Regions from separate parts of the Alkalicoccus luteus genome, predicted to be linked through region 2. Evidence: riboswitches for the same ligand, from Rfam matches in the RefSeq annotation. Region 2 holds a riboswitch; each other region holds the start of a gene.
What was found. Region 2 has a riboswitch for cyclic di-GMP ahead of ACSZLD_RS12785 (anti-repressor SinI family protein). Riboswitches for the same ligand answer to the same signal wherever they lie in the genome.

Region 1 (10,448 bases), on a different contig from region 2:
AGCTCCGTATTCTTCTTATCCATATAACGTTCCAACATCCGTAGATCGACGTCCTTTACGCCGGAGATCATACGGTCAAACGATGCATTGGCTGCTTTCACTGCAAAGCCTGCATAGGAATCCGGCGCTTTCGAAATCACCAGAGTCGGAACAGAAAGAAGATCGGCCGCGCCTTTATAGTCTATTGTACCCAAGAGAAAAATCCTCCTTTCAAACTATTTTATGCTATCATTATACAATAACAACTGGTCCATTCCTACTTTTATTTTTTGTTTACATGGTGAATCATATCAACGTGCGGAATACCATCATCAAGATACGAGGATGTTACAGCGACAAAACCTGCTTTTTCATAAAACGGCAGCGCATATTCCTGTGCCTGAATCTTAATCCGATCTGCGTTTAAGTGATGATACACAGCTTCCATGCTTCGGTGGAGCAAAGCTTTTCCCAGCCCTGTTCCTCTAAGATTGGGCCGTACAATGACCCGTCCGATACTTGCCTCCTCATACGCTGTTCCAGGCGGGAGCAGTCTCGCATAAGCTTCTATTACGCCATCGCGTACACCAGTCAGGTGGAGCGCTTCTTTATCCTTTCCATCGACTTCAAGATAAGCACATGCCTGCTCGACGACGAACACTTCTGTCCGCAGCTGCAGAATATCGTAAAGCTGATCTGCTGAAAATTCATGAAATGATGTTAATCTCCAGTCCATCATGCATTCCCCCTCCCCGCTATTTTACCTGAAGATGACTAGAAAGAAATAAAATGGGGAATCGAAAAGAAATAACATTGGTTGCTCATAAGGCTGGAACGTAAACCCTGCTTTCCTGCAGCCCTCGATGGAAAAGTTTGTTCACTATTCTTTATATGGAAAGGGAGTCTTTTGATGAGAATAATTGTGATCGTTGTCATTGCAGGCATCATAGCTGCAGCAGCATTTATGGTAATAAAAAACAACCGGACGCCGGAGCACCTAGGTGCAGAGAACGGCAGCCTTGCTCCTCTTCCGTCTACGCCAAACGCCGTTTCATCTCAGGCAGATACGGAACACCGCGGCTATATTGAACCGTTCACGCTTCAAAACGGTACGGAAAGCCTTGAGAACATCAAAGCGATCATCCGTGCTGACGAACAGGCAGAAATTGTTTCGGCAGATGACCGTTACGTCCATGCGGTGTATGCATCAAATGTATTTAAATTTAAGGATGACGTTGAATTTTACGTGAACGAATCGGAAAATAGCATAGACGTCCGTTCTGCAGCGCGCGTTGGTTATTCCGATATGGACGTTAATCGCAAGCGGATCGAAGCAATCCGTGAAGCCTATCAAAGTAAGCACGAGTAAGTTGCATGGAACAGAAAAGAGCGGCCTCCATCGGAGAGCCGCTTCATTTACGTAAAACGTCTTACTTACTAGTTTTCTGTCTCTTGCTCACACCGCTGTCTATTTTTGCAGGCCGCGCGATTGGTCCAGAAGCTCCTCTGCAGCCGCTGCTACTTGACCGGAGGCTTTGTTTACTTCTCCGATTACATCCATAAATGCGGTCAGCTCTGTTTCAATTTCTGTGTTTTTGCCGACTGCCTCCTCCATTTTTCTAAGGATGACAGCGAACGTATCTCCAACAGCTTCTGCCGACCGGTTGCCTTCTGCCATCCGTTCAGCGATTTCTTTGGACAGTGCAGCATTTTCCTGTACGCCTTTATCTGTCTGATTAGTCAGTCCTCGAACTTTCCCAACAGACTCTTTCGTCTGTTCAGACAGTTTTCGAACTTCGTCAGCTACAATTGCAAAACCCCGGCCGTGTTCCCCGGCTCTGGCCGCTTCGATTGCCGCATTCAACGCGAGCAGATTCGTTTCATCAGCGATCCCTTGAACGATGCTGACAATTGTTTGAATTTCCTTGGAGAACGAAGCGAGTTCCTGCATTTTAGTATCGATCTGTTCAATGCTTCCTGTCGTTTCCTGCATAATCCGCTGCAGTTCCTTTAAGCGGGCACTCCCTTCCAACGCCGACTCTTTTGATGCACTCGAAATCACGGTGCCGTTCTGCGAGTTCTTCGTAATGCCTTCAGCCTGCAGCTTCATTTCTTCCATAGAAGCGTTCGTCTCCTGCGAGATCGCCCCGAGCTCTTCGGATTTCCCCGTAATATAACGATCGAGCTGGTGACGTAATGCTTCTTCTTTTTTACGCACAGCCTGAAGCTCCTCTTCAAATGCTTCCAGCACGAGCTGCTGCTCGAAGCTGACAATCGATGATACAGCTTTGACGACCGTTTCAGCTTCGGTTGGACCGTAAACCTCATAGACGAGCGAAAACAACTTGAGCTGCAGTGCCTGATAAGCACTCAAATACCATTTCGGCTCCAGACCAATCTTCACGTGCACCTTTGCAATACGAATTCGCTTTTCAACAAAGGCATCATCGATCGTATCAGTGAACATTTCAGAAATATGCTTGCGAAGCGTTTGTTTCAGCCTGTCGACAGAGCTGTTCGCTTCAATGATCTCCATTAAGTGAGGCTTGATTTCAAGATTAGCATAAAAGAAATCGACGAGCTCCCCGATCCGTTCTTCCACCGATGGCCGAAAAGCAGCCAGAACACCGAGCATCTCTTCAGAGAATCCTGTCATTTCCATTTGGCGTTTAATATCCGGATCAGCTACCGTTATACTCCCCTTTTGCAGGACTGCTGCAGGCGGTTGTTTGTCCGACCGTTGAAACCACTTCATTTTTCTTCATCCCCCTCTTGACTATCTTGTTCCACTAACTTGCTGCAGGTTGTAATTCTTCCCTTGATATCGGCAAACTGCCGAAGATTCTGAAGAGCAGGTATGCTAAAATATCAAGTGCAGACCGAGGAGGGATTGCTTATGCTGACGAATTGGCTGGTAAAGCGGAAAGCACGCAGACATAAACAAACATTCGAGAAAATTCATTTATATCCTTATCCTGTCCGTGTAGCGGAAACTGACTATTATTACATAGAATACTTGCGCTCTAAGCAGCCCGTCGGCTATGCAGTGATTTCCCGTCACGAAGAAAACACGCTGGACGCAGCTGCTGCTCATAAACAGCTCCACTCGTTTTACCATCTGGCAGGCTTTATTAAAGAAGAGGCAAGGATGCGTGCCGGGATTCAGCTCGATCTTTTCCGAAAGCCGCTTGGTGTGATGGAAGAAGCGGATCGCAATGACCTGCAGCCAGGTTACCGCCTGATCAACCACCTTTTAAAAATACAACTCAAATATAAGCAAGTGTATGATCAGTTTCAAAACGTGCTGGCTGAGCTTGAAGACAGCGGCAGACCTATCGAAGCTGAAGACATTGAAGCAGCCATTCAATCAGCTGCCGAACTGGAGGTGCTTCAGTTCGACATGATCGATTCCTTAAGCCGCCAAACCGATACCCTGCGCGACTGGATTGCGTTGATGAACCGTCACAACTTGTGGGACAAGCTGAAGCGCGCGAACCAGGTTTTTTATCAGCAGCTCGTTCAAAACGAATCGGTTATGAGAGACGAAGCGAAAAAGATGCAGGTCGTCAAGCATGAACGTCGCGAAAAAATGATTCAGCAAAATGCAGATAAGCTCCGATCCCGTATGAAGCGGTCCTTTCAGGAGGAAGAGAAAGAACGTCGTTACCCTTAACCAGATCCGGCGCTGCCAAGCTGAACCAAATACAGAAGGAACCGGAGCACCCGTTTGAGCCCCGGTTCCTTTTATTCCGCGTCTGTTTCCTCCCCCGGCAAGACTTTCTCCGTCTCTTCAACACCATTCCTTATTCTCTCCCCTTCTCCTAGAGCCCACGACGGATACCATCGTACATTTCCAAAAGCCTTTCTCTCCTGTACGTTGAACGACGTTCGTTCGGAATATACCTCAGCTTTTCCAACAGCGATTTTCGTTTGCGTGTCATCGGTTACCGCCTCCTTATGCTTTTATTGTAGAGTCTTCTTCACCTCAAAAAAGCGGGCGGCAGATTGAATTTTCTATCCGTCTGCAGGTGGAGATTTACTCCATCCCCTGCTATTCGAATAAGTAAATAAAGAACCAGGATAATAAGACTGCAGATAATGGATTTTTTTGAAAATAGTACTTGCTCATGCCTAATCTCATAGTAAACTTACAGTAAGAGAAGAAGTTCGGGGGCAAACCTGTTGAAAAACAGGGACGCAAAGCCGCGGATCTAAGGGAAACCTCCTATGACAGCCGGGATGCCGCATATAAACCTTCACCAAGGAAGGCGGGGTATGAATGCGTAACGTACATGAGTTCGAAGCAGAAACAGTGGAAAAAGCGATTGCCAAGGCAGAAAAAACGCTGCATACACCAGCAAATGCTCTACACATCGACATTATCTGCCATGGGGAGAATCTGTTTTTTGGTCTGAGAAAATCAAAGGCTAAAATACGCGCATGGACGGAGGAGCCGCTAGAAGAAAGCTGGCTGGACACGCTGGATTCCTACCTCGATGAGCCGCTTGATGCCAGCAGAGATGAAAACTTATCCAGGAGACTGGAGGGGACCGCCTGGATGAAAGATGGCGTTCTCTATTTTGAAGGAAACGGACCCAAACGTCCTGTTCTTCACCTGCCGGATGAAGTGACCGCTTCTAAAAATGGCAGACAAACTGGTAGAACCACTCCGCTAACTGAGGGAGATATACTGGAGTTTTCGATCAACCTCCCGCCTCGTGAAACCACTTGGTCTGTTTCTATTGATAAAAAACAGCAGCTCGTTACGCTGAATGTAAAGCCTGGAGCGTACTATACTGCTGCAATCAATGATCATCCGCCCGCCGAATATCTGTATGTCAGTATTTCCAAAGAGGAAACACCGTTAAATCAACTGACAGAAACAGACGTCATAGAGCAGCTGGAACGGATGGATATTACCTACGGTATTCAAACGGATGTGATTCGGGAAGCATGTGCGTCTATTCAAGAGACCACTGTCCAAATAACGGCAGGAAAGCTGCCGAAGCACGGAAAAGACGGCCGGATTGACTTTAAGATCAATTTGCAGACAGAACAGAAAATGTACCGGGAGAAGCCGGACGGAACGATTGATTTTAGGGATTCGATTCGGATTCCGGCCGTTGAAGAAGGAGTCGTTTTAGGATCGATCATTGATCCAACAGCCGGCGAAGATGGCCTCAGCCTGTTTGGAGATGTGCTTCAAGCTAAAGCAGGCAGGCCGATCGCGGTTCAGGCAGGAGCGGGTATTGAACTCGATGAAGAAACGAAAACGATTACGGCTTCTATTGCCGGGCGTCCTCTTTTAAAGAAGCAGGGACAGCACGTGCGGTTATCCATTCTGCCGAAGCTCGTTCATGATGGGAACCTGCAGCTTGGAGACGGAAACATCCGCTTTACAGGGGATGTTGAAGTGATTGGGTCTGTCGAGGACGGCATGAAGGTGGAAGCAGCAGGAGATGTATGGATTCACGCTCACAGCGAGCAGTCGTCCTTACACGCTGCAGGCTCCATTACTGTTAACGGCAGCGTGCTGCATTCAACTCTTACAGCAGGGACGAGCAAAACAGCTCATGTAAAAACAATCAAGCTGCTGAAAACATTTTTGCATACCTACCCGTCTTTTTGACGAGTCTTTTATCAGGTCGTTGACTCCCCTGCTTTTCAGGCCTCTTATGAAAAGCAGCGCGGCCGCGGTCCGCTGATCCGGGCTTTGCAGGAAAAAAAGTACCCTCGGCTTCGCAGCGATACCGAGCAGCTTGTCGACCATTTGCTTCATTCCGGCTTATTTGAAGAACAGTGGCGTAATGTTGGCGAGCAGCTCCAAACTGCCCTGCTCACGTTTCACCGTGCACATGAAGCAGAGGATCAGCTCTTTCGTGATCTGCAGCAGAAGGCATTCCAGCTGCATGATCTGCTGGAGAGCCCTTCTGTCAGCAGATCTAGAATTGCTATTCGCTATGCCTCTCACAGCAAGCTCATTTCAGCTGGCGAAATTGACGTTCTCGGGAAAGGTGTCCTGCACTCCTATATGGAAGCAGACGGCGTGATCACGATCCATCAGCGTGCCGTTGGCGGCACGTTAAAGGCAGGACGTGGAATATCGGTTCGGGAGGCCGGTTCTCCTGGCGGAGCCAGAACACTTTTGGAAACGGATGAAACGGGTATCATTTCTATTGACCATTGCCATCCTGATGTGGTGCTGACGATCGGACGGGAGCGAAAGCTGATTGAGTCTGAAACGAAGCAGATCCGAGCTTCGCTGGATGATGACGGAAGGCTCCAGCTATTTCAGTCTTCAAGCAGTTCAGCCAGTTCTTCTGCAACAACGTCCGCAAAGAACTGATTCCCCCGGAGCTGAAATAAAAACACGGCTTTCTCATAGTAACGCTTTGTCTCCTCTTTGCTGAAGCGGCCGGATTCCCGGCCGCTTTGTCCGTACTGAAAATACAGCTCACCCAGCATGTACATCGAATCCTCCCGCAGGCACAGGTGTATTCCTCTATCCGCTAGTTCGAGAGATTCTTTCCACTTTTCCTGCTCAAACTGATTTTTGCTGTAATTATAGTAGAGGCGGACGAGCAGCGAGTTATCGGACAGATATGGATGTCTCCTTGCAGCATGGAGCAGTCGGCGGTACTCGTTCTCGGCCTGAACCTGTCTGTCTGCCATACTAAAAACAATTGCTTTACTGAGCATGATATCGAGGTCCTGTACCGTCGGATTTTTCCTGGTAGCCGGAGACAGCTCCGCAGCCTCATCCAAGTATTTCACTGCTTCGGACACATTCTCCCTGACGTGATAAAGACAAATGCCTTTACGCCAGAGAAGATACTGCCGAAATGTTCCTTTTTGAAATTCTGGATGGTGTTCTTCTGCCTCGACCGTCATCAGCACAGCTTTATAGTCTGTTCGATCCATACTCTGAGCGATCGATCTCATAACGGTATACATATAGTTCACTTTGGATACATCTGCAGACGCGTCAAACAAATACTGAATATCGACCCCCATTCTCTCCGCAAGCTCTGCTGTTAAGTCTGCGGAAGGATGGACAAGGCCCTGCTCCAGCTTGCTGATGTAACTCTGCGTGCAGAGTCCGCTGCAGAGCTCTTTTTGAGAGACACCGAAAAACGTTCTCAGCTCCTTTAGTTTTTTGCCTATTTCTGCCTGCTGCAATCCCATCATCTCCCAGTAACTATTCGTATATGAATACATTTTACCGTTTTTCACTGATAAAAAACCATATTCAGTCGTTTTCCGGCTGAAAATCAGCGAGACGCCGCCTTGATCGATGTTGAAAATCAGCTATAATCAGATCAATTCAACTTGAATGGGAGGGCTCTTTATGAAATTGTTGATGTTCATGATGACTGCCGCCGCGTTACTGCTGATTGTTGGACCTGAGGCTGTTGATGTGTTTGAACCGCTCGGTAAAGGACTCCCTTATAAGCACGGATGAGCTTAGATATCGAGCCCCGCTCCTTTCTTCTGCTCTATCATTTTATTCGCTAAAAAGCTGCCCGGAAGTTTATCCGGGCAGCTTTTTCATGCTTCTATTAGAAGCTGGACGCTGCTTCTTTTGTTTTTTCCAGACCGGCTTCAATAATCTCTCCGGCCTTATCGGGAAATTGATTGTGTCCTTCAATGACGATACTGGTGCGGTCTTCAATACCGAAGAACGTCATAATGGTTTCCACGTAAGTTACAGCCATTTCCATTGACGCTGCTGCGCCTTCAGAATATACGCCGCCCCTTGCGTTCAACAGTACGACCCGCTTATCTGACAGAAGCCCCTGCGGCCCGTTCTCCGTATACTGGAACGTTGTGCCTGCCTGGCAGAGGTAGTCAAAGTACGTGTGCAGGACAGCCGGCACAGCAAAATTCCAAAGCGGAAACGCAATGACAATTTTGTCAGCTTTTAAAAACTGATCCAAGTATCCTTTAACGAGCTCTGCTGCTTCCTGCTCCTCAGCAGTCAGCTCCAGACCTTTCGCTGTTTTGAACATACCGTGAATTTTGTCCGCATCATAGTACGGGAGATTTTCTTCGAAAAGATCAAGCTCCTGAATCTGATCTTCAGGGTTTTCACTCATGTACTTTTCTTTAAAGGTATTGTACATCTGCAGACTAACCGCCTGATCATCCGGACGGGAGTTTGCTTTAATAAATAACACGTCAGCCATCTGTATCTTCCTCCTGCATTCATGAAAATTGTCACTTTTATATAAGTGCTAACAAAAATTTAGTTTAATTATTTTTGTACACAAAATCAAGCTTAGCTCCTTATGCTTTTCAAATTGGTTGATAAGACCTACAATAGAGACAGCATCCGGGAATCCGGAGAGAGATTTAGCAGAGGGGGAGATTATGGATAAGCGGCAGAAGCAGAGTCTAATTTTACTGATCAGCGGTATTGCCGCAGCAGGTGTGTTTTTATATGTGCTATTTTCAGAGCCTGCAGAAACACCGCAGAACGAGAACAGCGAGGATAACGAGCGATCGTTCGGGGAGCTCGATCCCGATCTGGACAGGGCAGCCGCAGCTGCTGAAGCGTTAATTGGGACACCGTTTGAATCCGATGGTACTGACCCGGAGAGCGGTCTGAACAGCTCGGGACTGATTCAGTATGTATTTGAAGAAGAAACGGGCATTCGCATGCCCCGTCTGGCAGCTCATCAACAGGACCTGGGAGAGGCCGTTCCGCTTGAGGAAGCACAGCGAGGAGACCTTGTCTTTTTTGAAGCGGATACGCTGATGGCCGGGATGTATACCGGCGGTGAACAGGCCGTGGTTGTGTCGACAAGTGACGGGGCCGTTGAAGTTGATGTCACAGAAGGATTTTGGGGCGATCATTTTACGGAAGCACGGCGCTTGTCAGAACATGAAAAAGAGGCGCTTCACCCCTCTTCCTATACAGACCATGAACACCCTGCGGTTAGAGAATCGATGCAGTATCTCGATACCCCTTACGAATTCGGCGGCAGTACGCTTGAAGCGTTCGACTGTTCCTTTTTCGTTCAGGAAGTGTACCGCGAAGCCGGGGACGTCTATCTTCCAAGGGTAACGATCGATCAGGTACAGACTGGTCAGGAGATTCAGCCCGACGAAACCAGACCAGGAGACGTACTTTACTTTTCAGATGTTGACGTAGAAGATAGACTTCGCGAAGAAGGAGAAGTTACGCACGCCGGTATTTATCTCGGTGACGGCTTCATGATCCATGCCAGCCGGACCGAAAACAAAACGCAGATCAGCCGCCTGAACGATTACTGGGAGGATGCCTACACGGAGACACGCCGCTTTGATGACATGGCCGTCGAGAGTGACCTTCTCCGCACTGCCGCTGATTACTTGAACGTACCGTTTGAAACAGGCGGCAGCTCACCGGAAGACGGTTTTAATACAAGCGGATTCGTCCGCCATGTATTCGATGAAGCAAGGGACCTTTCCCTTCCGGATCGAGCTGCATCCATGTGGGAAACCGGCTCCGAGGTAAGTCGGGACGCACTTGAACCTGAGGACGTGATTTTCTTTGAAGGAAGCAGCTCGCTGCTTCCAGGAATTTATATCGGCAATGATTTATTTTTCATAGCGAGTGAATCATCCGGTGTCACAATCCGTCACCTAGAGTACAGCGATTTCTTTGCGGACCGATTTGAAGGTGCACGGCGTATGCAATAACCTTCATCTATCCGCAAACAACCGCACAGGAGCAGGGGCCATTACCCTTGCTCCTGTGTTTTTTCGTGCGTGCAAGGATAGTTGCTTGGTTTCTTGACAGGAATACTGACATTGAGCCTGTGATCAGCAGCCGATATTGAAGGATCTCATAAGCTGGCCAGCCGCACACCCTTTACAAATCGTAATAATTACGATATCATACAAAACGTAATGATTACTATTTATATGAAGGGTGTGTCCGCATAGATGGCAAAGAAGTCGAAGATCGCAAAAGAAAAAAAGAGAATCGAAATGGTGGAACGCTATGCAGCGCTTCGCCGAGAGTTGAAAGAAAAAGGTGACTATGCAGCGCTGGCAAAGCTGCCCCGTGATTCAAATCCTATCCGCCTGACACGTCGGTGTGAACTGACGGGCCGTCCGCACGGCGTGCTGCGGAAGTTCCGGCTGTCGAGAATTGCTTTTCGTGAGCTCGCACATAAGGGCCAGATCCCCGGCGTCAAAAAGGCAAGCTGGTAAAGCCGGCCGACAGGGTGTCCGAACCAATTCAAGAAAGGCTTTCTGGCTTTTCTTTGTAGACGTGAAAGTCAGCAAGTCCTTGATAACGGATCAAACCCGCTGCGTTTGACTCACGCAGCGGGTTTTTTATTTATTACGAGCATGTGCACTCATCGAATCCTCTGCAGAACGAATCCGGATGAATCAGCCATTTAAACATGGGCCTCTTCCGTCCAGAAACTCATTTTCCTGATTCAGCTTATGAAGCCTTAAAAAAGGGTAGAGTAGCT
Region 2 (10,448 bases):
ATCAGTTCATTTGGCCGGAAGCAGTTTGGTTTAACAATCGGGCGATCTTGTTTTTTATGCTGTTGTCCAACATGATGGCGATTATCTTTGCTGTGAACTTTCTTGAACTTAGGAAGGAAGTGCCGAGATCTCTCATTTATATGTATATGGCCTTCTCCATTAACCTCATTCTGCTCGGAGTCTGGGCCTATTCATATCCACTGGCACTTAATTTAATCGTAATCGCAAGCGTCGCGACGGTCCTGACTGTTCTGACGGCGGCACTCATCCGCTACCGGCAGGGATTCGGCCCCTCCATTTACTTTCTGTTTGCGTGGCAGTTCTTTGTCATCGGTGTTTTAATATCTATTTTTACCGATCTCGGCTTTGTTCCATACTCTTTTTTCACGAAATATGCGTGGCAGATTTTCACGTCTGTCGAGCTCGTGCTCTTCTCTTTCGCTTTGGCAAACAAAATTACCGCTATTCAAAAAGAAAAAGAGGAGGCGAGGCAGGAAGCACTTGAAGCCTTGCAGCGAACCGACAGGCTAAAAAATGAGTTCTTACAAATGACAACGCACGAGCTGCGAACGCCGCTGAATGGCATGATCAGCATCGCAGAATCACTTCGGGAAGGCATCGCCGGTGAACAGAATGAAGCTGCTAAAAAGCATTTGGACGTTATTATCCGCAGCGGCAGCAGGCTGTCTTATCTGATCGGGGATATCGTGGACGTCTCGCGTATGGAAAATCAGGACTTTGACATGCGCGTCGAGGAGGTTGATCTGAAGCCTGCTGTAGAACTTGCTTGCGAGATGGTAAAGCCGCTTGCAGCAGAAAAATCTCTTACCATCATTAACGAAGTGGGGCAGCTGCCAAATGTTGCTGCCGATGAGCACCGCCTGCAGCAAATTTTATATAATTTGCTCATCAACGCCGTGAATTATACGAAGGAAGGAACCGTTCGCATTCGCGGCTCCCAGAGCGAGGAAACGGTGACCATTTATATCCGGGATACCGGGATCGGCATTTCTGAGGAAGAACGCCGCCGGCTGTTTGAACCGTTTGAACGCGGCCGGGATGCTGAGGGATATTACCGGGAAGGAATGGGGATCGGTCTGCATTTGACGAAACGTTTGATTGAGCTGCAGGGCGGAAGGATTGAAGTTGAATCAGACCCCGGTAAAGGGTCGATGTTTTCATTTACGCTTCCAGCCGCTAAGCAGGCAGCAGGACAGTTTATGCCGGCCGCTGACTCTATAGCTGAACTGGAGCGGAACCATGCTGGAGCGAAGCGCATTCTTGCTGCCGATGATGACCACGTGAATCTGCAGGTGATCGTTAATTACCTTCAGCTTGAAGGATACGATGTCACCGCGGCTCCCGATGGACTGACGGTGATGGAAAAACTTGAAAAGCAGTCGTTTGATTTGGTAATTATGGATGTGATGATGCCGGGTCTTTCCGGCTTCAGCGTCTGTAAAGAGCTGCGGACACGCTTTTCCTATACAGAGCTGCCGGTACTATTGCTCACCGCTCAAAATCTAATTGAAGACCGGCTGGCAGCGTATCGTGCAGGTGCCAATGATTATCTCGTCAAGCCGATCGACAGACGGGAATTGATGATTCGGGTAGATACACACTTAAAGCTTTCGGGGGCTGTACAGGAATTGGAATCGAGAAGGCAGGAGCTTGAAAATATCAATTTGATGCTGGAAGGAATGGTGGATGAACGTACCGCTGAGCTCGGTCGTAAAAATGCGGAGCTCGAAGTGAAAAACGACCAGCTTACTCACATGGAAGCAGCGAGAGTGGAAATGCTGTCCAACATTTCACACGAGCTTGGCACACCGGTTACGTTTTTGAAAAACTACATTCATACGGTCCGGGAAGGGTTTGTTGATCCCTCTGATGAAAACTACCTTCAAATTGTCGATAAGAAGATTCAACTGCTTGACCGGCTGATCGTTGATTTGTTTGAGCTGGTAAAATTGGAAACGGGTCAGATGAACATGGGAATAGAAACAGTTGAGCTGACGGACTGGCTAAACGATGTTCACCAGACATTCGCAATGGAGCTGTCTGAATCAGATATTCATTTCCCTGCTATTACCTACGATCATATTGAAAAGGGACAGTGGTATGTATCGATTGATAAAGGCCGGATGATGCAGGTTTTCAACAATTTGATCGGAAATGCGCGCAAGTTCACGCGAAACAGCATTCACATATCAGTGGAAACACGCCAGGATACAGGGTACCGTGAATTTGACGGCGGAGCAGTGATCCGCATCACCGACAATGGAAGAGGCATGAAAAAGGATCAGCTGGAGCATATATTCAAGCGGTTTTACAAAGCGACAGGCGACCGGGGAAAACCATCTACTGGTACAGGGCTCGGGCTCGCCATTGCGAAGGAAATTATCGCACGGCACCACGGTGAGATTTGGGTGGAAAGTGAAATCGGCGAAGGTACGACGTTCAGCTTCTGTATTCCGGTATTGGCCGCACATGCTCGATTTGAAGAGGAGGCAAGCAGTCATGGATCAACATAAAATCATGCTCGTAGAAGACGATGAGGATATCCGGGCTATCACGACATTATATTTGGAGAAAAAAGGCTACAGTGTTTATGCTGTCGGAAACGGCATGGAGGCGGTTGACAAAGTAAAGCAGGTCGACCCGGAGCTGATCTTACTGGATATCCTGCTTCCTGGTATGGAAGGATTTGACGTTTGCCGAAACATGCGTGAACTTACTGAAAGTCCAATAATCTTTATCAGCTGTAAGCGTTCATCTGAAGATAAAATTGAAGGCCTGAACGCAGGCGGCGATGATTATTTAACGAAGCCGTATGATCTTGCTGAGCTCGAAGCCAGAATCAAAGCGAATCTCCGCCGCAGTGGACCCCGCGATGACCGAAATGAGCTTCGTGCCGGCTCCATCGCGGTCGATTTAGAGAGCTATACGGTGACTGTAAACGGAAAAGCGGTTTCGCTTTACGCAAAAGAATATCAGCTTCTCGTGTACTTAATGAAACACCCTGGACAAGTATTCAGTGCAGAGCAGATTTATGATCATATCTGGGGGATCGACATGTATGGAGATTTAAAGACCGTATCAGTACACATACGAAACCTTCGCAAGAAAATTGAGGAGGATCCTAAATATCCAGATTATATCTTAACGGTACGAGGCTTTGGATACAAATTCGCAGCCAGATAAATAGGTATAAAGGATTGATTAAAAAGCGCTGTATACTGGAAATAAAGACATGACAAAAAAAGTCACATTTATTTTTAAAAAATTATGATTATTTAACCTTATTTTAACTTTTGTTTTGTAGAGTGAACACATACAGAACGTTGCAGCTTGTTTTAGAGGACGGTGGGCAGACACGGAGGAAAATGGAGTTTCCGCAACATTCTGCAGAGAAAAACGGCAAACCTGTTGAAAAGCAGGGGCGCAAAGCTTCGGGTCTAAGGGCGTGGGGTGCCTACGACGGCCGGGCCGCCTATGTGGAGCAAATACTTAACATAGGGTGGGATAGGGCATGAATGAACTGAAACGGGCAGAGAGCTGGGTACAATTGGTTATGGAAGCGCGGAGCATGGGCCTTTCTCCTGAAGAAGTGAGAGCGTTCTTTCAAATGAAACAGGAAAACAGCCATTCGCTAAAGGCAGATCAGCAATGCATGTAATCGTCACCGGAAGACCGGAATCAGCAATTATTGCTGATTCCGTTTTTTTTTTGCAGCTGAATAACGGGTGAAAATGCTTATGTGACAGCTGTTTCAAGAAAGCTGCGGCCAGGGGCACCCTGTTTAGACGCGAATGCTGATGTGCTTACCGTCTTATGTGGGACTTTCGTGAATTTATCCGTGCATAGCACTTATTCGTTTCTACGTTTACCCTTTTTTCTGCAGATGGAAATTTCCTCTTGATAGGGAAAAATAATGTGCTATACTTATTTTTATTAGTATGTCACATTAGGGGGAGGGAGGAAGCAATGAGACTAGTATTTGTTGTATCCGATTCAATAGGAGAAACAGCAGACCGAATGGTACAAGCAGCGCTTACCCAATTTACTGAAGATAAAACGGAGGTAAGAAGATATTCGCACGTGCAGACACCGGAGAAGCTGGAGCGTATCGTAGAAGAAGCGGAGACAGCTGGAGCTGTAGTAGCCTATACCCTGGTATTAGGGGAGCTTCAGCAAAAAATGAGAACGCTGACAGAAAAAACTTCCGTCCCTTCCGTCGATCTGCTCGATCCACTGCTGTCGATGCTGAGTGAGACGTTTAATGAACAGCCAAAAAAAGAACCTGGGCGGATCAGGCAGCTGGATGAAGCGTATTTCAGAAGGATCGAAGCAGTGGAATTCGCGGTTAAATACGATGATGCACAGGATACCTCGGGATTGAAAAAGGCGGATCTGGTGCTGATCGGCGTCTCCCGGACTTCCAAAACACCGCTTTCCATGTACCTGGCGCACAAACAGTTCAAAGTAGCGAACGTGCCGCTCGTACCAGAGGTCGCAGTTCCGGAAGAGCTTTACGAGCTTCCGCGTGAGCGCTGCATTGGACTGGTGATCTCCCCGTCAAAGCTGAATGACATCCGGCGGATTCGGCTGCGTACGATGGGCTTGACGGAAAAAGCAGACTACGCAAGCCTCGACCGAATCCTAAAAGAGCTGGAATTTGCAGAAAAAATAATGAAGCGGGTCGGATGCCCGGTTATTGATGTATCGAATAAAGCGGTAGAAGAAACAGCCAGTTACATTTTAGAAGTACTCAAATTGGAAAGGAGACACATTTCATGACATTTGTATACGCGTTTGAAGAAGGAAACCGTCATATGAAAAAACTGATTGGCGGCAAAGGGGCCAACCTTGCGGAGATGACGAACATCGGCCTGCCGGTACCAGAAGGATTTACAATTTCGACAGAGGCCTGCCTTGATTACTACACGAACAGCCAAACGCTTTCTGATCAGGTGAAGCAGGAAACCTTTGCAGCGCTTAAAGACTTGGAAAAAAAGACAGGGAAAACGCTTGGCGGCGCGGCTGATCCGCTCTTCGTTTCGATTCGGTCAGGAGCGGTTGCGTCCATGCCTGGAATGATGGATACCGTACTGAACCTCGGTATGAATGACGAGACAGTAGAAGCGATGGCCTCTCTGACGGATAATCCACGATTTGCCTATGATTCCTACCGGCGCTTTATCCAAATGTTCAGTGATGTTGTTCTCGGAGTAGAGACATACTTTTTCGAGCGGGAGCTTGAAAAATATCGTGAAAGCAAAGGCTACGATTCAGACCCGGAAATGACTGCCGCAGACTGGCAGGAGCTGATTCAGACGTATAAGCAGCTCGTCGACACCCATACAGGGCGCCCGTTTCCTGTTGACCCGCATGAGCAGCTGCTGCTGTCCATCAAAGCAGTGTTTGATTCCTGGAATAATGACAGAGCCACTATCTACCGGAAGCTTCATCAAATCCCTCATAACCTGGGAACAGCGGTTAACATCCAAAGTATGGTTTTCGGCAATATGGGTGATGATTCCGGAACAGGTGTGGCGTTTACGCGAAATCCCTCCACCGGAGAGGCACTGCTGTACGGAGAGTACCTCGTCAATGCACAAGGAGAAGACGTAGTGGCAGGGATTCGGACGCCGCAGCCGATATCTACAATGAAAGACGTGATGCCGGAGGTGTTCGAAGAGTTCCAGGCCGTCTGCAGCCGGTTGGAATCTCATTATGAAGACATGCAGGACATTGAGTTTACCGTAGAACGAGGGAAGCTGTACGTGCTGCAGACACGAAATGGTAAACGGACATCACAGGCTTCAGTAAAAATTGCGGTGGACATGGTAGAAGAAGGAGTGCTGACAAAAGAGCAGGCTGTTGACCGTGTTGATCCGGATCAGCTGCATCAGCTGCTTCACCGCCGCATTGACGATGGCTATGAGCGGCAGGCGCTCGTGAAAGGACTGCCAGCTTCGCCGGGTGCAGCTACCGGCCGGATTGTTTTTGATGCCGACGAGGCAGACCGCCGCTATAAGGGTGGAGAGCATGTCATCTTAATCCGTCCAGAGACGACTCCCGATGATATTCACGGTATTATTGCCGCAGAGGCTGTAGTCACGAGCAGAGGGGGAATGACTTCTCACGCCGCCGTTGTCGCAAGAGGAATGGGCAAGGCATGTATTTGCGGATGTGAAGGCATGAAAATCAACCTTCAGGACAAAACAATCCGCGTTCAGGATAAAACGCTCTCCCATCTTGATCTGATTACGATCGACGGTGCGACTGGTGAAGTGTTTGAGGGAGATGTACCGATGGTTGAACCGGAACTTTCAGGTGAGTTTCAGCAGCTGTTGAACTGGGCCGATGATGTCCGCCGTCTCGGGGTGCGGGCAAATGCGGATAATCCTGTAGACGCCGCGAAGGCGGTCGAGTTTGGGGCGGAAGGTATCGGGCTGTGCCGGACAGAGCACATGTTTATGGAACAGGAGCGTGTGCCGGTTGTTCGCAGCATGATTCTTGCTGAAACGGTTTCTGAGAGAGAGGAAGCGCTGAGGCGGCTTCTGCCGATGCAGCAGGAGGATTTTGAAGGGATTTTTAAAGCGATGGCCGGACGTCCGGTAACCATCCGTCTGCTCGATCCGCCGCTGCACGAATTTCTGCCGGATCTCGAAGAACTGCTCGTTGAAACGACTAAGCTGCAGGTCACAGGCGAAAATTCGGAGCTTCTGCAGCAAAAGCAGCGACTGTTGCGCAAGCTGAGGGAGCTCAATGAATTTAATCCGATGCTCGGGCACCGCGGCTGTCGTCTCGGCATGACGAATCCGGAAATTTACGATATGCAGGCAGAAGCGATTTTTAGGGCTGCTGCTGCACTGGAACAGAACGGGATGAAGGTGGAGCCGGAAGTGATGATTCCGCTAGTCGGACACGTGAATGAACTGCGCGACATGCGCCAGGTCGTAGAAGACGCAGCGGCACGGGTCACAGACGATACCGGGGTTCATTTTACGTATACGGTCGGGACGATGATTGAAGTGCCCCGGGCTGCTCTTACAGCAGATCAGATTGCAGCTGAAGCTGACTTCTTCTCCTTCGGTACAAACGATTTGACCCAGACAACATTTGGGTACAGTCGTGATGATGCAGAAGGAAAGTTTCTTCAACGCTATGTAGACAACGGCACTTTGGAAACAAATCCCTTCGTCGTGCTGGACAGAGACGGTGTCGGGAAACTCGTACGAGAAGGGGTCACGCTTGGTCGCGGCGCAAAGCCGGACTTGAAAGCTGGAATATGCGGAGAGCATGGCGGGGATCCTTCTTCCATTGCCTTCTGTGAAGAGCAGGGACTCGACTACGTCAGCTGTTCCCCTTTCCGTGTACCTGTTGCAAGACTGGCAGCAGCACAGGCAGCGATACGTGCCGGTTCGAAGCAAGCGAGCAGCGAGGCTGTCTCAAACTAAGGGCTGGGCCCTGATTGATGAGTAATGGCATGATATAAAGCAGCAAGCAGTGATAAAATATGATTGACCCAGGACTCTCCTTTATAAAGGAGAGTCTTAGGCTGTTGATAAAGTCAATTTGTTTACATATTTATTCGATTGATTGACTTTCCCCTCTGTTTACCGAGCCTGCCGTGGGCTTGCCTTCAGCTATTTCTCAGGATGATCCCGTATGAAGGGAAGGATGGCGCGGCTTCACTCGGACACAGGCTTCTCATGAGAAGCCTTCAAGACATAGTCCGGCTCCGCTCGCGCTTTTCATGCCGTTCGCAGATCTGAACGGCACGGCATCTTCAGGCTGCGCAGCTTCCACGGGGACGCCGGACACAAAGGGGAAATGGTTTTGTTTAATGGAGAAAAACGTTCCAATCGCTGGACGCTGCGGCTTTTTTTGGTGGGTACGTTGACGTTCATCCCGATTCGACATCGAAGCGCTGCCTAACGAAAGGTTCTCTCTAGACGGAACAAGCTCGTGTGGATCATCACCAGGGTTTCAACCGGACAGCCAGCTGCTAAATCGGAGGACCTCGACTCCGAGAGGATCAGAACGAGGCGAAGATTCGGCGGACGAAAGGAAGAAGCAGTTAGCGGAGGCCGTTCCCTCCGGAAAGCGAGGGTCCGCAGATGCAAGGCCATTCACCTGAAATAACGTTATCAACACTCTGGGACTCTCCTTTAAAAAGGAGAGTCTTTTGCATTTGCTGCAATGAACTTCTTTATAGTAAAAAATATTCCAATATTTGTTATCAACCTTTATAACCTAGTAATAATTTCTGGCAGCGTGTATAATGGTGAAAACGGTTTAAGGAAGCGAGAGGATAGCGATGACGCAGAAGAGAATTGCCTGGGTGACTGACAGTACAGCATATATCACAGAGGAAATGGCCGCACATCCGGATGTCTACGTCCTGCCTCTGTCAATCACGTTTCAGGAAAATACGTACGATGATGGGGTTCAATTAACGACCGATCAGCTTTACGAAAAAATTCGGACCAATAAAGAAGTGCCTAAAACGTCACAGCCTTCCCCAGGAAGGTTTGCAGAGCTGTATGAGTCACTGAAAGGAAAATATGACGCGGCAGTCGCCATTCATATTTCCAGTGAGTTGAGCGGAACGTACTCCAGCTCGGTACAGGGACGCGATTTGGCTGATTTTCCGGTGGAAGTGGTTGATTCACTTTCGATGTCATACGCGATCACGACGCTCATGGAGAAGGGAATGCACCTTGCGGAAGAGGGCGTGGAGCCATCGTTCATCGGAGAGAAACTGCAGGCACTTGCTTCGCATTCAGAAAGCTATATTCTGCTTGGAAGCTTAGAGCAGTTTTACAAAGGAGGCCGCATGTCCGGTGCTTCCTACCTGCTGGGAAATATCCTGAAAATCAAGCCGATCCTGCGTATTACGAATGAAGGAAAGTTTGATTTATTTCAGAAGGTTCGTTCTGAAAAGAAGGCTGTCCGCCGGATGATGGAGCTGCTTGAACAAGCACGGGACCGTGCAAAAATCCGCCAGGTGCAAATTATGCACGGAAATGTACTTCCAAAGGCAGAAGAGCTTCGCAAAAACATTATTAATGCTTTTCCTGATTTGAAAGTAACCGTCGGGGAGATCAGTTCGTCTATTGCCGTACACGCTGGTGAAGGAACGCTCGCCCTGATTTGGAACAACGAAATCGATCGAAACGCATAAGCAGGAAAGAGCCGGACTAGCCTAGTCCGGCTCTTTATCGTTATATGTAATCTCTTTTGAATGGATAAGAAGGGAGGCCTGTTCTCTCGGTGAATGTGCAGGCAGCTGCTTTTCGGAGCGCAGCTTGCCGATGAGGCCGGATTTGCGAATGCGTGCATAGGCTTCCTGCTCTGACAGACCAGTTTCTGCCATCATAAACTGAGCTGTCTGTTTCAAGTACCCGTCTCGCTCATATGCTTCCATTATTGACCTCCCGGCATCAAGTTCCAGCAGATATGATTCCTTTTTCTCTGCAGCCTAAGAATATAGTAAAATAGATCCCAGGTAAAGGAAGGAGAGCTGGCGATGAATGTAGCAGAACTAAGTATTGGACGACCGGAAACGTACCATTGGGCAAAGCGGCCGGTCACGACTGCAATTGTGAAGAAACCGGTAGCAGGACCGATTTACCTGCATATCCAGCAATTTGAGGGAGACGGACAGGCAGATCTTCGGCACCACGGTGGAGAAGATAAAGCCGTCTGTGTATATCCCGCCGTACATTACAGCTGGTGGGAACAGAAGCTTCAACGGAAGCTGCCGCCTGCAGCATTCGGAGAAAATATAACGGTAAGTGAGCTGACCGAGAGTACCGCGCATATCGGTGATGTTTACCAGATCGGAGGAGCGATTGTGCAGCTTTCCCAGCCGCGTCAGCCGTGCTTCAAGCTTGCTTTGCGATACGGTGATACTTCCTTTCCGGTAAAGGTCCGGGAGACAGGGTGGAGCGGCTGGTACTTTCGTGTCCTCAAAGAAGGAATGGTAAAAAAGGGTGACGAGTGGAATCTGCTTGAAAGGCAAAAAAGCACAATGACCGTGATGGAAGCCAATCGGATTATGTACCAGCAGGAGGGCGGGCTTGAGGCGGTGGAAGTTCTAGCGTCCCTTCCAACTCTCGCTGACGTTTGGAAGCAGCAGCTACGCTCCATAATCAGGAAAGCAGAGGGTGATCAGTCAACGTGAACATATTGTATGAAGATAACCACTTAATTGCCGTGGAAAAACCGGTTAACATCCCCGTTCAAGGAGACGAATCTAAGGATACGAGCCTGTTTGATATGGTAAAGGAGGATATAAAAGTCCGCTATCAGAAGCCGGGCGCCGTCTATTTGGGGCTGCTGCACCGGCTTGACCGGCCCGTAGGAGGAGCCATCCTGTTTGCGAAAACGTCAAAAGCTGCGTCTCGCGTATCCGACCTTATCAGACGGCAGCA
Region 3 (10,448 bases), on a different contig from region 2:
GCGCATCGTTGATGTTTCACCGATGGGCTGTCAGACGGGCTTTTACTTGAGCCTGATTAACGATGACCATTATGAAGGTGTGCTGGAGCTGGTAGAAAAAACGCTGAAGGATGTTCTCGAAGCTGAAGAGGTTCCTGCCTGCAACGAGGTGCAGTGCGGATGGGCAGCTTCTCACTCGCTGGAAGGAGCAAAGGAAATTGCTTCCGGGATGCTTGAGCGGCGCAGTGAATGGACAACTATTTTTAAACATGCGTAAAACGAAGAACGGGACGCACGGCCTTTGCTGCCGGCGTCCTTTTTTTGGCGGCTGGAGGTAACGCCGCCTCCTTGGTGCAACGAAATAATCGAAGGGCACAATCATTGACGAGCAATTAATAATATTATATTATTAATACAACTTAAGAAGAGGAGGAACATATCCATGCTGAATGTATTTAAGCTCGGTTATGTGGAGTTCAATGTTCAGGATCTTCAGGCGATGAAAACGTATTATGAGTCCATTGTCGGCTTTCGCTTAACGGACGAGAGAAATGGAAGCGCTTACTTCAGCAGTTCGACGGATCACCATAACATCATCCTGAAAGAAGGCGCTGAGAGCGGAATCAGCAAGTTTGGCTTTCAGTATACGGCAGAGGGAGACATTCACGACGTAAAAAATCATCTTCAGTCGCTTGAGATTGAGGCAGAACTGTTGCACGATCCGGCCCCTGGAGTAAAAGAGGCGCTGCAGTTCAAGGATCCGGACGGCTACACCGTAGAGCTTTATCCAACGATGGATCTGGCGGAAGAACGAGGATTCCAAAAAGAGGGGATCCGTCCGAATAAGGTAGGTCACCTGTCGATTCGTGTATCTGACGCGAAAAAGCAGGTAGCGTTTTACGAAAAGCTCGGGTTTTACAACACGGACTGGATCGAAGACTTTTTCGGATTTATGACGTGCAACCGGGATCACCACGTACTTAACTTCTTTACGTCGGAGAAGAAGGGCATGCATCACTTGGCGCTTGAGCTTCGAAACTACAGCCACCTCGTTGAAACGCTCGATTTTATGCGTCTGAACGGCGTTCATCTGGAATGGGGTCCTTCCAGACATGGGGCGGGCCATAACATTGCCTGCTATCATTACGATCCGGAAGGCAACCTGATTGAGCTGTTTACGGATGGCGATGTATTCATTAAAGAGCTGGGCATTTTTGATCCTCGACCATGGCACCGGGATTTTCCGCAAAAGCCGAAAGTTTGGAGCACGGAAGAATGCTTGTCTCTTTGGGGCGTTGATTTCGAAAAAGCGCTCGTTTAACTTCAGGACTTCACAGACTGCGTCTTTCAGCTTATGCTGAACGTACCGATTCAGGAGGAGAGTGGAGTCTATGCCTAAAAATTTGAGTGAACAGCTGCTGCATGAGCTTGGGAGCAGCATTGTCCAGGGAAAGCGCCAGCCAGGGGAGCTGCTTCCTAAAGTAGAAACACTGAGCGAAATGAAAGGTGTCAGCCGCACGGTGGTGCGTGAGGCTATGAAAGGACTTAGTGCAAGGCGGCTGATCGAGTCGTCCACGCGGACTGGGACGGTCGTGCGCCCTCGCGAAGCGTGGCTTTGGTGGGACCCGGACATTATCTCTTGGGCTGCAGCCGCAGAAGAAAATCAGTCGTTTCTCATGCAGCTGACAGAAGTCCGCCTGGCGATGGAGCCTGCAGCTGTCAAACTGGCTGCGAAAAATGCAGACGAAGAAGACATTGCCGCGATCCGGCACCGGTACGATCTGCTGGAGAAGTCGGTAAACAGCGAGGACGAGTGGGTAGCAGCAGACGCGGCCTTTCACGAAGCGATTCTGCACGCTTCCCACAACGAGCTGATGCAAAGTTTGATTCAGACGCTGCAGGAAGGGCTTTACCAGAGCAGGCATACAACGATGAGAATTCTCCAGCGCGCAGGGGACAGCAGCAGAAGGATGGCTCTGGATCTGCACCGGGATGTGATGACAGCGGTGATTGAAGGAAAGGAAGATGAGGCAAGGATGCGGATGGAAACGCTGCTCCATACAGTAAGCCGTCTCCTGAAAGAATACGAAGCGGAAGTGAAAAAGGAGGCGCCAAAATGAACGGATACAAGCTCATGCTCCTGCACGGTGCAGGGGGCAGCCCCGCTAAGTGGCGCCGGCTTTCTCCTAAGCTGGAGGAATACGACGTTCAGGCAGCTGACTTGTCTCAAGGCGATACGATTCAGAAAAAGAGTGCAGCTCTTTCAGTAGATACCAGCACCGTCCTGATCGGTCATTCCATGGGAAGCCTGTGCGCGTTGGAGGCTTCTGGCATACAGCAGCCGGCAGCTGTTATTATCGTAGCCGGACACCCCGAACTGCCGGTACACGAGCATGTGTTGAAAAAACTGAAGGAAGGTACGTATCCGGCTGGCCTTTTTCATGCATCCTATGGAAAAAAGGTAGATGCTGAGCTGCTGGAGGAAGAAAAAACAGATACGTACGGTGGATCAACGGAGCAGGCATATATTGATTTCAAAGCATGCGCTGATTACCGGAACGGCTGGAACCGGCTGGATCAGCTGAAGGCTCCGATTTTGTTTGTATATGGCAGCGAAGACCGGCTTTTGCCGGAGCAGGCTGTGGAAAAGGTCCGCGGAGTAAAACCGCAAGCTGACGTGAAAGTGATTGAAGAGAGCGGACACTACGTGATGCTGGAAAAGCCGGAGGAAACGGCAGAGGCGATTCTCAGCTGGCTTGAGGAACGAAAGGAGCACTTATGATATGAAAACAACTGTACTTGTAGGCAGCATCCGCAAGAATTCTTATAACAGAAAGATCGCGGATTTTATGAAGAAACGCTACGGTGATACGTTTCAAATGGACATGCCCGATCTCGTCAACCTGCCGTATTTCGATCAGGATGCAGAGGAATCTCCTGCAGAAGAAGTGACGGCATTCAAGCAGCAGATTAAAGACAGCGACGCGGTGATCATTGTCACACCCGAGTACAATCATTCCGTTCCGGGCATGCTGAAAAATGCACTGGACTGGCTTTCCAGAGTCGATAAAGTATTGACCGGCAAGCCAGTGCTGATCGTTGGGGCAAGCCCCGGCTTCCTCGGAACAGTCCGCTGTCAGATGCATCTGCGGCAGATTCTTGCAGCTCCAGGCATGAGTGCACGAGTACTGCCTGGGAATGAAGTGTTTATCGGCGGCGTGCATCAGAAATTAGCTGAAGACGGTTCGATTACCGACACCGGAACCGTTGATTTTCTCGATACCGTGATGAAAAACTTCGAAACATTTGCAAAAACAGAGCCAGCATTGTAACGGCTCAACAACATGAATGGAGGCGGATACAGCATGGGTAAGCGAATTGTACGTTATGAACATGATGGAATTCATTGGGGGCTTCTGACGGAGGAAGGGATTTATCCGGCAGGGCAGTTCGATACGCTGGCAGCCTTTCTGGAGCACGGAGCCAAACAGGCGGAGCCGGCCGGCAATCCGATTAATCCGGAGCATGTAACCTTGCTCAGTCCGGTAACAACGCCTGCGCAAATCGTCTGCCAGGGGGCCAACTACTCTTCGCATCGTGAAGAAGGGGGGCTGGATGCCGGACGTCCTCCGTTTAATTTGATCTTCACGAAAGCAGCAAGCTCGATCGCACCGCCGGACACCGAGATCGAAAGCCCTGCGCACGTCACGCTATTGGATTATGAAATCGAGCTTGGGCTTGTGTTCGGGAAGAAGCTTGATCAAAAGCTGCCGGACGACTTCAGTGCACTCGGTGACTACATCGCAGGCTTTGTCATCACCAACGACATTTCTTCACGTGACATACAATTTGCAGAAAACCAGTGGTATAAGGGGAAAAGCTTCCGTACCTTCTGTCCGACCGGCCCTGTTCTGTATCTGTTTGATAAAGATGAAGCACAGCACGTGCACGACCTGGAGCTGACCCTGAAAGTGAACGGAGAAACACGCCAGCAGGCCAACTCCTTTCAGCTTTTGTATAAGCCGGAGGAAACGCTGGTCGAGCTCTCAGGTATGATGGACTTCTGGCCGGGAGATCTGCTCATGACTGGCACCCCGGGAGGCGTCGCGTTAAAGCTTTCGCCGGATGAAATGAATGAGCTGCTGAACCCGTTTGAAAAAATGGATAAAAAAATGGCAACGTTAAATAAAAGTCAGGAAAAGAATGAGCATTATTTGCAGGACGGAGACATCATCACCAGTGAAATCAGAAGCAGAGACGGCAGCATCGATCTGGGAAAGCAGACGAACCGCGTAACGTTTTTAAGCTAGGAGGCCCACCGTGCGTATCGTAATTAAGCGAGCACCTGATGGAAAGATTACGCTGCAGGAAGGCGCCGGAATCGCCGTCATCACGATCAGCCGGCCTGAAGCGAGAAATGCACTGACCACCGCTATGTGGAAAGAGCTCGGCAGAACAGCAGCAGAAATACAGGAAAACCCAAAAAATAAAGTGGTTGTCGTCCGTGGTGTACCAGGGAACTTCACCGCCGGCTCGGACATCAAGGAATTTGCCGGGATGACAACAGAAGAGGCAGACAATGCATTTCGAACAATGGAAAAGACGATAGCAGCCTTTGAAAACTTGAAAATGCCGGTGATTGGAGCGATTGACGGACCGGTGTACGGAGCCGGGTTTATCTTGTCTCTTACCTTCTCGCTCCGCCTCGGGACTAAGCACACAAAAATGGGCATACCGGTTGCAAAGCTGGGTATCCGCCTCGGACCGGAATTTCTCGAAAGAATCGACCGCTTTCTCGGCTCCCACCGCACGAAGGAGCTTCTGCTGATGAGTGAAATTTACGGACATGAAACAGCCGCAAGACTCGGACTGCTCAACCGGATCGTTGAACGGGAAGCACTTGATAAAGAAGTGCTGGAACTGGCAGGAAGCATTACGAAGTTGTCGAAAGGGTCAGTGGACGCTCTTTTTGCACCTGAGGCCTACGGAACATTCCACTATGCGGATGAAACCGATTTTCGGGAAGGCTGCAGAGCCTTTATGGAAAAGCGGGTTCCGGATTTCCCGTCAAGGAGAAGGCGTTCGTGAAGGTCTACGGTCTTCACGGAAAGAGCGGTACCGGGAAAAGCCACCGTGCGACAGAGATTGCTGAACAGACGGGAGCTGCGGCGATCATTGACGATGGTTTGCTGATCAGGGAAGGCAGAAGACTTGCAGGACGATCCGCTAAAAACGAGCAGCTTCTGCTTGCGGCCGTCAAGCGGGCCGTGTTTCATGCAGAAGCGCACCGCGATGAAGTGAAGCAGGCCCTGGCCGAGCACCAGCTGCACTCCCTGCTCGTGATCGGAACGTCGAAGCGGATGGTGCGTACGATCGTCCGAGCGCTCGATCTTCCTGAACCATCCGAATGGATTGCGATTCAGGATGTACAGTCAGAAGATGAAACGCTTTATGCCGGACAGCAGCGGAACCGGAACCTGCACGTCATCCCTGTCCTGCCGGAAGAAGCGGGCACAGCCTTCGCCGGCAGCTGGTTTAGAAAACTGCTGATACGGCTTCGCAGAAGGGATCAGGAAGTGCTTGTCGTCAAGCCTGTTTACACCGGAAAAGATCGTATCGTCATTTCTCCGAAGTGTTTAAAGGATATGACAAGAATTCATGAACAGCCCGGGATCCGGCTTGATCAGATTCAGACAGGCTTCGAGCAGATTGCCGTTCAGATTTCAACTAGCCCGGAAATCACGATCGCAGATATAGCATCATGGAAAAAGCATCTCGAACAAGCAGTGCGCACACAGCTCGGTATGATTTGCACGGTGCACATAAAGTGGAAAAAAATCATGATCGATCATGCTTAGAGAGGAGCGGTATGTATGAGTAAAAAGTTGATTAAAGGCGGTATGATCCTGACAATGGATCCGGCAAAAGGGGATTTTAAAAAAGGGGACATTCTCATTGAAGACGGGAAGATTGTAGATGTTCACCACGACATTCAGGCAGAGGACTGTGAAGTTATCGATGCTGAGAACATGATTGTTATGCCAGGCCTTGTCGACAGCCACCGGCATACGTGGGAATCAGTCATTCGCAATACAGGAGCAGACTGGTCCCTGCAGAAATATCTGGGCAGCATTTATTACGGCAACATTGGTTCTAAAAGGCGGCCGCAGGACGACTATATCGGCAACCTGCTTGGCGCACTGGAGGCACTTGAAGCCGGTGTGACGACGATTTTGGATTGGACGATGGTCATCTCCAAGGATCACGCTGAAGAGATGATCCGCGGCCTGCAGGAATCCAAAATTCGCGGCGTGTTTGCTTACGGATGCCCTGGTGACGGGGATTATTGGAACAGGGAAAGCACGTTGACCAACGGAGATGACGCACGTTCGATTGCCAATCAATATTTTTCCTCAGGCGATCAGCGGCTGACGATGGGACTTGCGATCCGCGGTCCTGAGTTTTGTTCCTGGGATACGTCAGTGGAAGAGATAAAGCTGGCAAGAGAACTAAACGGCGTAGCGAGCATGCACCTCGGATTTGGAACGTGGGGGGCGATTGACAGATCGATCGAAAAGCTGCATCAGGCAGGCTTGCTCGGATCAGACCTCAACTTTGCTCATGCAAATGCCGTCAGTCCGGAAGAAATGAAGCTCTTGGCAGAGCACGGCGGATCGATTTCAGTCACGCCTGAAGTTGAAATGGCGATGGGACACGGGTATCCGGCAACAGGGCTCTGTCTGGAAAACGGCGTAAAGCCTGCGCTCGGTGTCGATGTTGTTACTTCAACAGGCGGGGACATGTTTGCCCAAATGAAGTTCGCGCTCCAGGCAGAGCGCTCCCGCATCAATGATCAGCTGCTTGCAAAAGGAGAAATGCCTGGACCACCTTTGAATATTCATGCGCATCAAGTGCTGGAAATGGCTACAATTGAAAGTGCGAAGGCGCTGAAGCTGGATCACAAAACGGGCAGTCTCACTCCAGGAAAAGAAGCCGACATCATCATGATTCGAACAGATGACCTGAACCTCTTCCCCGTCAACGATCCGATCGGTGCTGTCGTTACAAGTACGCATACCGGCAACGTAGACTCCGTGTTTGTCGGCGGCGAAGCAGTAAAGCGAGACGGAAAAATGGTTGGACTCGATTATAAAAACCTGCGCAGACAAGCTGTGGAGGCCCGTAATCACATTTACAGCGAATTCGGCAATCCAGATGACCTGTGGCTGCATGAGAACAACTGAGTAATGAGGATGGAAAACCGGAAGCAGTTCATGCTTCCGGTTTTTGACGCTTCATAAGCGTGGATCTTTGTTTTGAAGCCGAAAAGGGAAGGAGAGATGAGAAAGTCTCGTGTTATTCATAAAAAATCACGACAGATTTAGTTCCTATTACTCATATGAACGAATCGGCTAAGGGGTATAATAGTAACAAAAATAACATGTGACAAAGGCAAACCAATCTGAAAAGATGGGACGCAAAGCCGTGAGCCTAACCGCTGAATAGCGTATGGTCGTCAGGTTGCCGGGCCCGTTTCTGTGAGCCTCGGCTGGCACAGAAAGGGGTTTTTTGCGATGAAAAAAGTCCTGTTACTGCTGGTGGTGACTGCTATGGCAGCTGGAATTTGGGCGGCTCCCGCTGGAGCAGCTTCAGCTCCGAACGCAACTTGGCTCTGGAACCCGTGGATGTTTGTCGAAGATGAGAGTGGAACCATTGCCTTTCTAAAAGAAAAGAATGTCGAGCGTGTATTTGTACAAATTGATCGCAGTGTCCCACAGGCTTCCTACAGAAGTTTTATCCGTCGTGCAGGAACGGAAGGAATCAGCGTCTATGCCCTCGATGGCGCACCGGAATGGGCGGCACCAAAAGGAGATCGTCATTTGACGACAATGATGAACTGGCTGGGAGACTACCAGAAGCGTGCGGGAGCAGCAGAACGCTTTCAAGGCGTTCACTTAGATGTAGAGCCGTACCTGCTTAGCAGCTGGAACAGCAATCGGGCGAAGACGATCGCCGATTTTCAATCACTTCTGCTGACAGCGAAAAGAAAGAGTGCTGCGGCAGGACTGCCGCTGGAAGCAGATCTGCCATTCTGGTTTGACGAAATCAGCTTTAAAAACAAAAACGGAAGCGGGAATCTCGCAGAATGGGTGATTCAGCAGCTTGATGGCGTGACACTTATGGCTTACCGGGATACAGCTTCTGCAATCAATGAAATCGTAAAAAATGAAATGGCCTTCGCAGCAAAGCACAAAACGCCGGTCACCGTCGGAGTGGAAACCATGCAGTCTCACGAAGGCAATCATGTAACGTTCTTTGAAGAAGGCGAAGCATACATGAAGCAGCAGCTTGACCTGGTATCGGCCCGGTACGCGGGTCCCTACTATGGAGGAACAGCGATCCATCACGTCGACAGCTGGAAAACGATGAAGCCGTAAGGCGCTTTCGGCAGTTTCTCTCGACCACTCACCTTTAGCAGGTGGGTGGTTTTTGTCGTTTTCCAAAAAAACAAGGTTCCACGTCTGATTTGCCGCTTTTCCACATGAATCCGAGCTGTTGTTTACAGTTGATATATGATCTTTACAAGACGTTAATAGGAGTTCAGGCTGGTGATGCGGTACGATAGAGAAAAAGAGGAGGGTGACAGATGAAACCAGCTATCGTTGCACATCGAGGATTCTCACGCGCGTTTCCGGAAAATACCATGATCGCTTTTCGGGAAGCAGTTGCTGCTGGCGCAGAGGGGATTGAATTAGACGTCCAGCTGACAGCAGATGACGAACTCGTTATCATTCATGATCACACGCTTGACCGGACAACAGACGGTCATGGAGCAGTCAACCAATCTACTCTCAAGCAATTGTCGGGCCTGTCTGCAGGCAGCTGGTTTGACCATAAATTTGCATCTGAACGGGTTCCAGCTCTTCAAGAGGTGCTGAAATGGGCTCAGCCGCAGAATATCCAGCTGAATATAGAACTAAAGCATTTACCCGAGGATCGAGAACGAACGGCAATGGAAGCGGTCAATCTGCTGCAAAAATATCCGCAGAGAAGAAGACCCGTATTCTCCTCTTTCGACCACCCCGTGCTGCCCATGCTGAAAGGAGCAGAAGCTGATACAGCATTGCTCAGCCTGGGGGCGGTTTTGGAACCGGATCGGTACAAAAAAGAGCACGGCATCACAGGGCTGCACATTCAGTACACCATGATGACACCGGCAGAAATCTGTGAGCTGGAGAAACGCGGCATGGCAGTCCGTGTGTACACCGTTAATCACCCGGACGATCTGGAAAAGCTTTGCCGCACCGGATGCACGGCTGTCATCACGGACGACCCGGCTCTTGCGCTCAGAATACGAACCACGGTACAGCATTCGGTTAAATAACAGCTTAACAGAGCATGAAAACGGGAAAGGGAAGGGGAAGCATGGCACGGGTTGAAGAAGGGCAGGGATTCGCGATGACCGCAAAACTGAACGTAGGCCTTGGAGCCGTAGTTATTGTAATTTGGCTGTACATAGCAGATGTCGATATCGTGTCAGCTGCCCTCGTGCTGTCGTTTCTCATATTGATTCCGCTTCTCCTGCATATCGCTGTTCCGAAGCGGCCGAATATGAAAGCAGAGTTCATATTGCGCTGGCTCTCCCAGCGCTCCTTTTTAGCAGGCATTTTCGGTCTGGCCTCGGTCACGTTTGAGCCGCTGGTGCTGTCGATCGTGCTGGCATCCATCTGGTTTTTGTTCATGCTCGTCGTTGCGCTATGCGGCGCATGGAGAATCTACCGCAGGGGGCTTTATCCGGCTGAGGAAACGATTATTGATGTTGGCCTGCTTTTTACCGGGGTCGGAGGTATCTGGCTGATTCTTTGGCAGGCTGGAATTGATCAAGTTCTTCCATATGATGAACTGACGATGTCGCTGACGACGGTGCACTATCATTATTCGGCGGTCGTTATTCCTGTATTAACAGGGGCCTTCGGCCGGCTTCTCGTGTCGCTGCGCGGCGATACCGGCACGGCATACCGGTTTCTTGCAATCGGTGCGGCGATCGGTTCCCCATTGATTGCATTGGGTGTTATCCAAGGTCCGCCGCTGGAGCTGGTTTATGTTACGATTTATGCAGGACTCCTTTACTGGCTCAGCATCTGGTGGCTGATGCTGCTGCCGAAGATGACTCTTCGCACGAGAGCGTGTCTGCTGCTTGCGTGTACATCGCTGCTCGTATCGATGGGCGTCACGTTTCTGTATGCGTTCGGCGTGACGTTTCAGGTGGACATTATTTCGTACAGTATGATGTTTGTCTGGCATGGTGCAGTCAATGCGATTGGCTTTTCCCTGTTTGGTGTGCTGGGCTGGTATATGCTCGGATCACTCCCTAAACGAAAACGTCTCGGCAGTGGTATCGTCAATCCAAAAGAGGCCGGGCATCATGAAGAACTATAAGGAAGGAAGACATGTATGACGAAACGAAT

Region 1: another riboswitch for cyclic di-GMP. It lies ahead of ACSZLD_RS15365 (flagellar assembly protein A); the one in region 2 lies ahead of ACSZLD_RS12785 (anti-repressor SinI family protein).
Region 3: another riboswitch for cyclic di-GMP. It lies ahead of ACSZLD_RS06930 (amidase); the one in region 2 lies ahead of ACSZLD_RS12785 (anti-repressor SinI family protein).

What each region holds. Positions count from the first base shown of each region.
Region 1 is NZ_JBPZEY010000014.1:9,422-19,869, forward strand. It holds gene ACSZLD_RS15340 (PAS domain-containing protein) at 1-194, opposite strand, end outside; gene ACSZLD_RS15345 (GNAT family N-acetyltransferase) at 263-718, opposite strand; gene ACSZLD_RS15350 (DUF1499 domain-containing protein) at 890-1,348, shown strand; gene ACSZLD_RS15355 (protoglobin domain-containing protein) at 1,448-2,734, opposite strand; gene ACSZLD_RS15360 (hypothetical protein) at 2,876-3,652, shown strand; cyclic di-GMP riboswitch class I at 4,142-4,226, shown strand; gene ACSZLD_RS15365 (flagellar assembly protein A) at 4,259-5,608, shown strand; gene ACSZLD_RS15370 (hypothetical protein) at 5,693-6,325, shown strand; gene ACSZLD_RS15375 (helix-turn-helix domain-containing protein) at 6,271-7,158, opposite strand; gene ACSZLD_RS15380 (FMN-dependent NADH-azoreductase) at 7,539-8,165, opposite strand; gene ACSZLD_RS15385 (C40 family peptidase) at 8,350-9,663, shown strand; gene rpsN (30S ribosomal protein S14) at 9,910-10,179, shown strand.
Region 2 is NZ_JBPZEY010000009.1:65,701-76,148, reverse strand. It holds gene ACSZLD_RS12795 (ATP-binding protein) at 1-2,534, shown strand, start outside; gene ACSZLD_RS12790 (response regulator transcription factor) at 2,521-3,204, shown strand; cyclic di-GMP riboswitch class I at 3,410-3,497, shown strand; gene ACSZLD_RS12785 (anti-repressor SinI family protein) at 3,533-3,679, shown strand; gene ACSZLD_RS12780 (pyruvate, water dikinase regulatory protein) at 3,988-4,800, shown strand; gene ppdK (pyruvate, phosphate dikinase) at 4,797-7,466, shown strand; gene ACSZLD_RS12770 (DegV family protein) at 8,330-9,196, shown strand; gene ACSZLD_RS12765 (hypothetical protein) at 9,218-9,439, opposite strand; gene ACSZLD_RS12760 (MOSC domain-containing protein) at 9,542-10,198, shown strand; gene ACSZLD_RS12755 (RluA family pseudouridine synthase) at 10,195-10,448, shown strand, end outside.
Region 3 is NZ_JBPZEY010000004.1:130,530-140,977, reverse strand. It holds gene ACSZLD_RS06975 (S-ribosylhomocysteine lyase) at 1-256, shown strand, start outside; gene ACSZLD_RS06970 (VOC family protein) at 422-1,300, shown strand; gene ACSZLD_RS06965 (FadR/GntR family transcriptional regulator) at 1,371-2,099, shown strand; gene ACSZLD_RS06960 (alpha/beta fold hydrolase) at 2,096-2,761, shown strand; gene ACSZLD_RS06955 (NADPH-dependent FMN reductase) at 2,763-3,311, shown strand; gene ACSZLD_RS06950 (fumarylacetoacetate hydrolase family protein) at 3,345-4,289, shown strand; gene ACSZLD_RS06945 (enoyl-CoA hydratase/isomerase family protein) at 4,300-5,067, shown strand; gene ACSZLD_RS06940 (P-loop nucleotide/nucleoside kinase family protein) at 5,064-5,837, shown strand; gene ACSZLD_RS06935 (amidohydrolase family protein) at 5,853-7,223, shown strand; cyclic di-GMP riboswitch class I at 7,421-7,508, shown strand; gene ACSZLD_RS06930 (amidase) at 7,554-8,417, shown strand; gene ACSZLD_RS06925 (glycerophosphodiester phosphodiesterase) at 8,627-9,364, shown strand; gene ACSZLD_RS06920 (YndJ family transporter) at 9,406-10,419, shown strand; gene ACSZLD_RS06915 (non-oxidative hydroxyarylic acid decarboxylases subunit B) at 10,435-10,448, shown strand, end outside.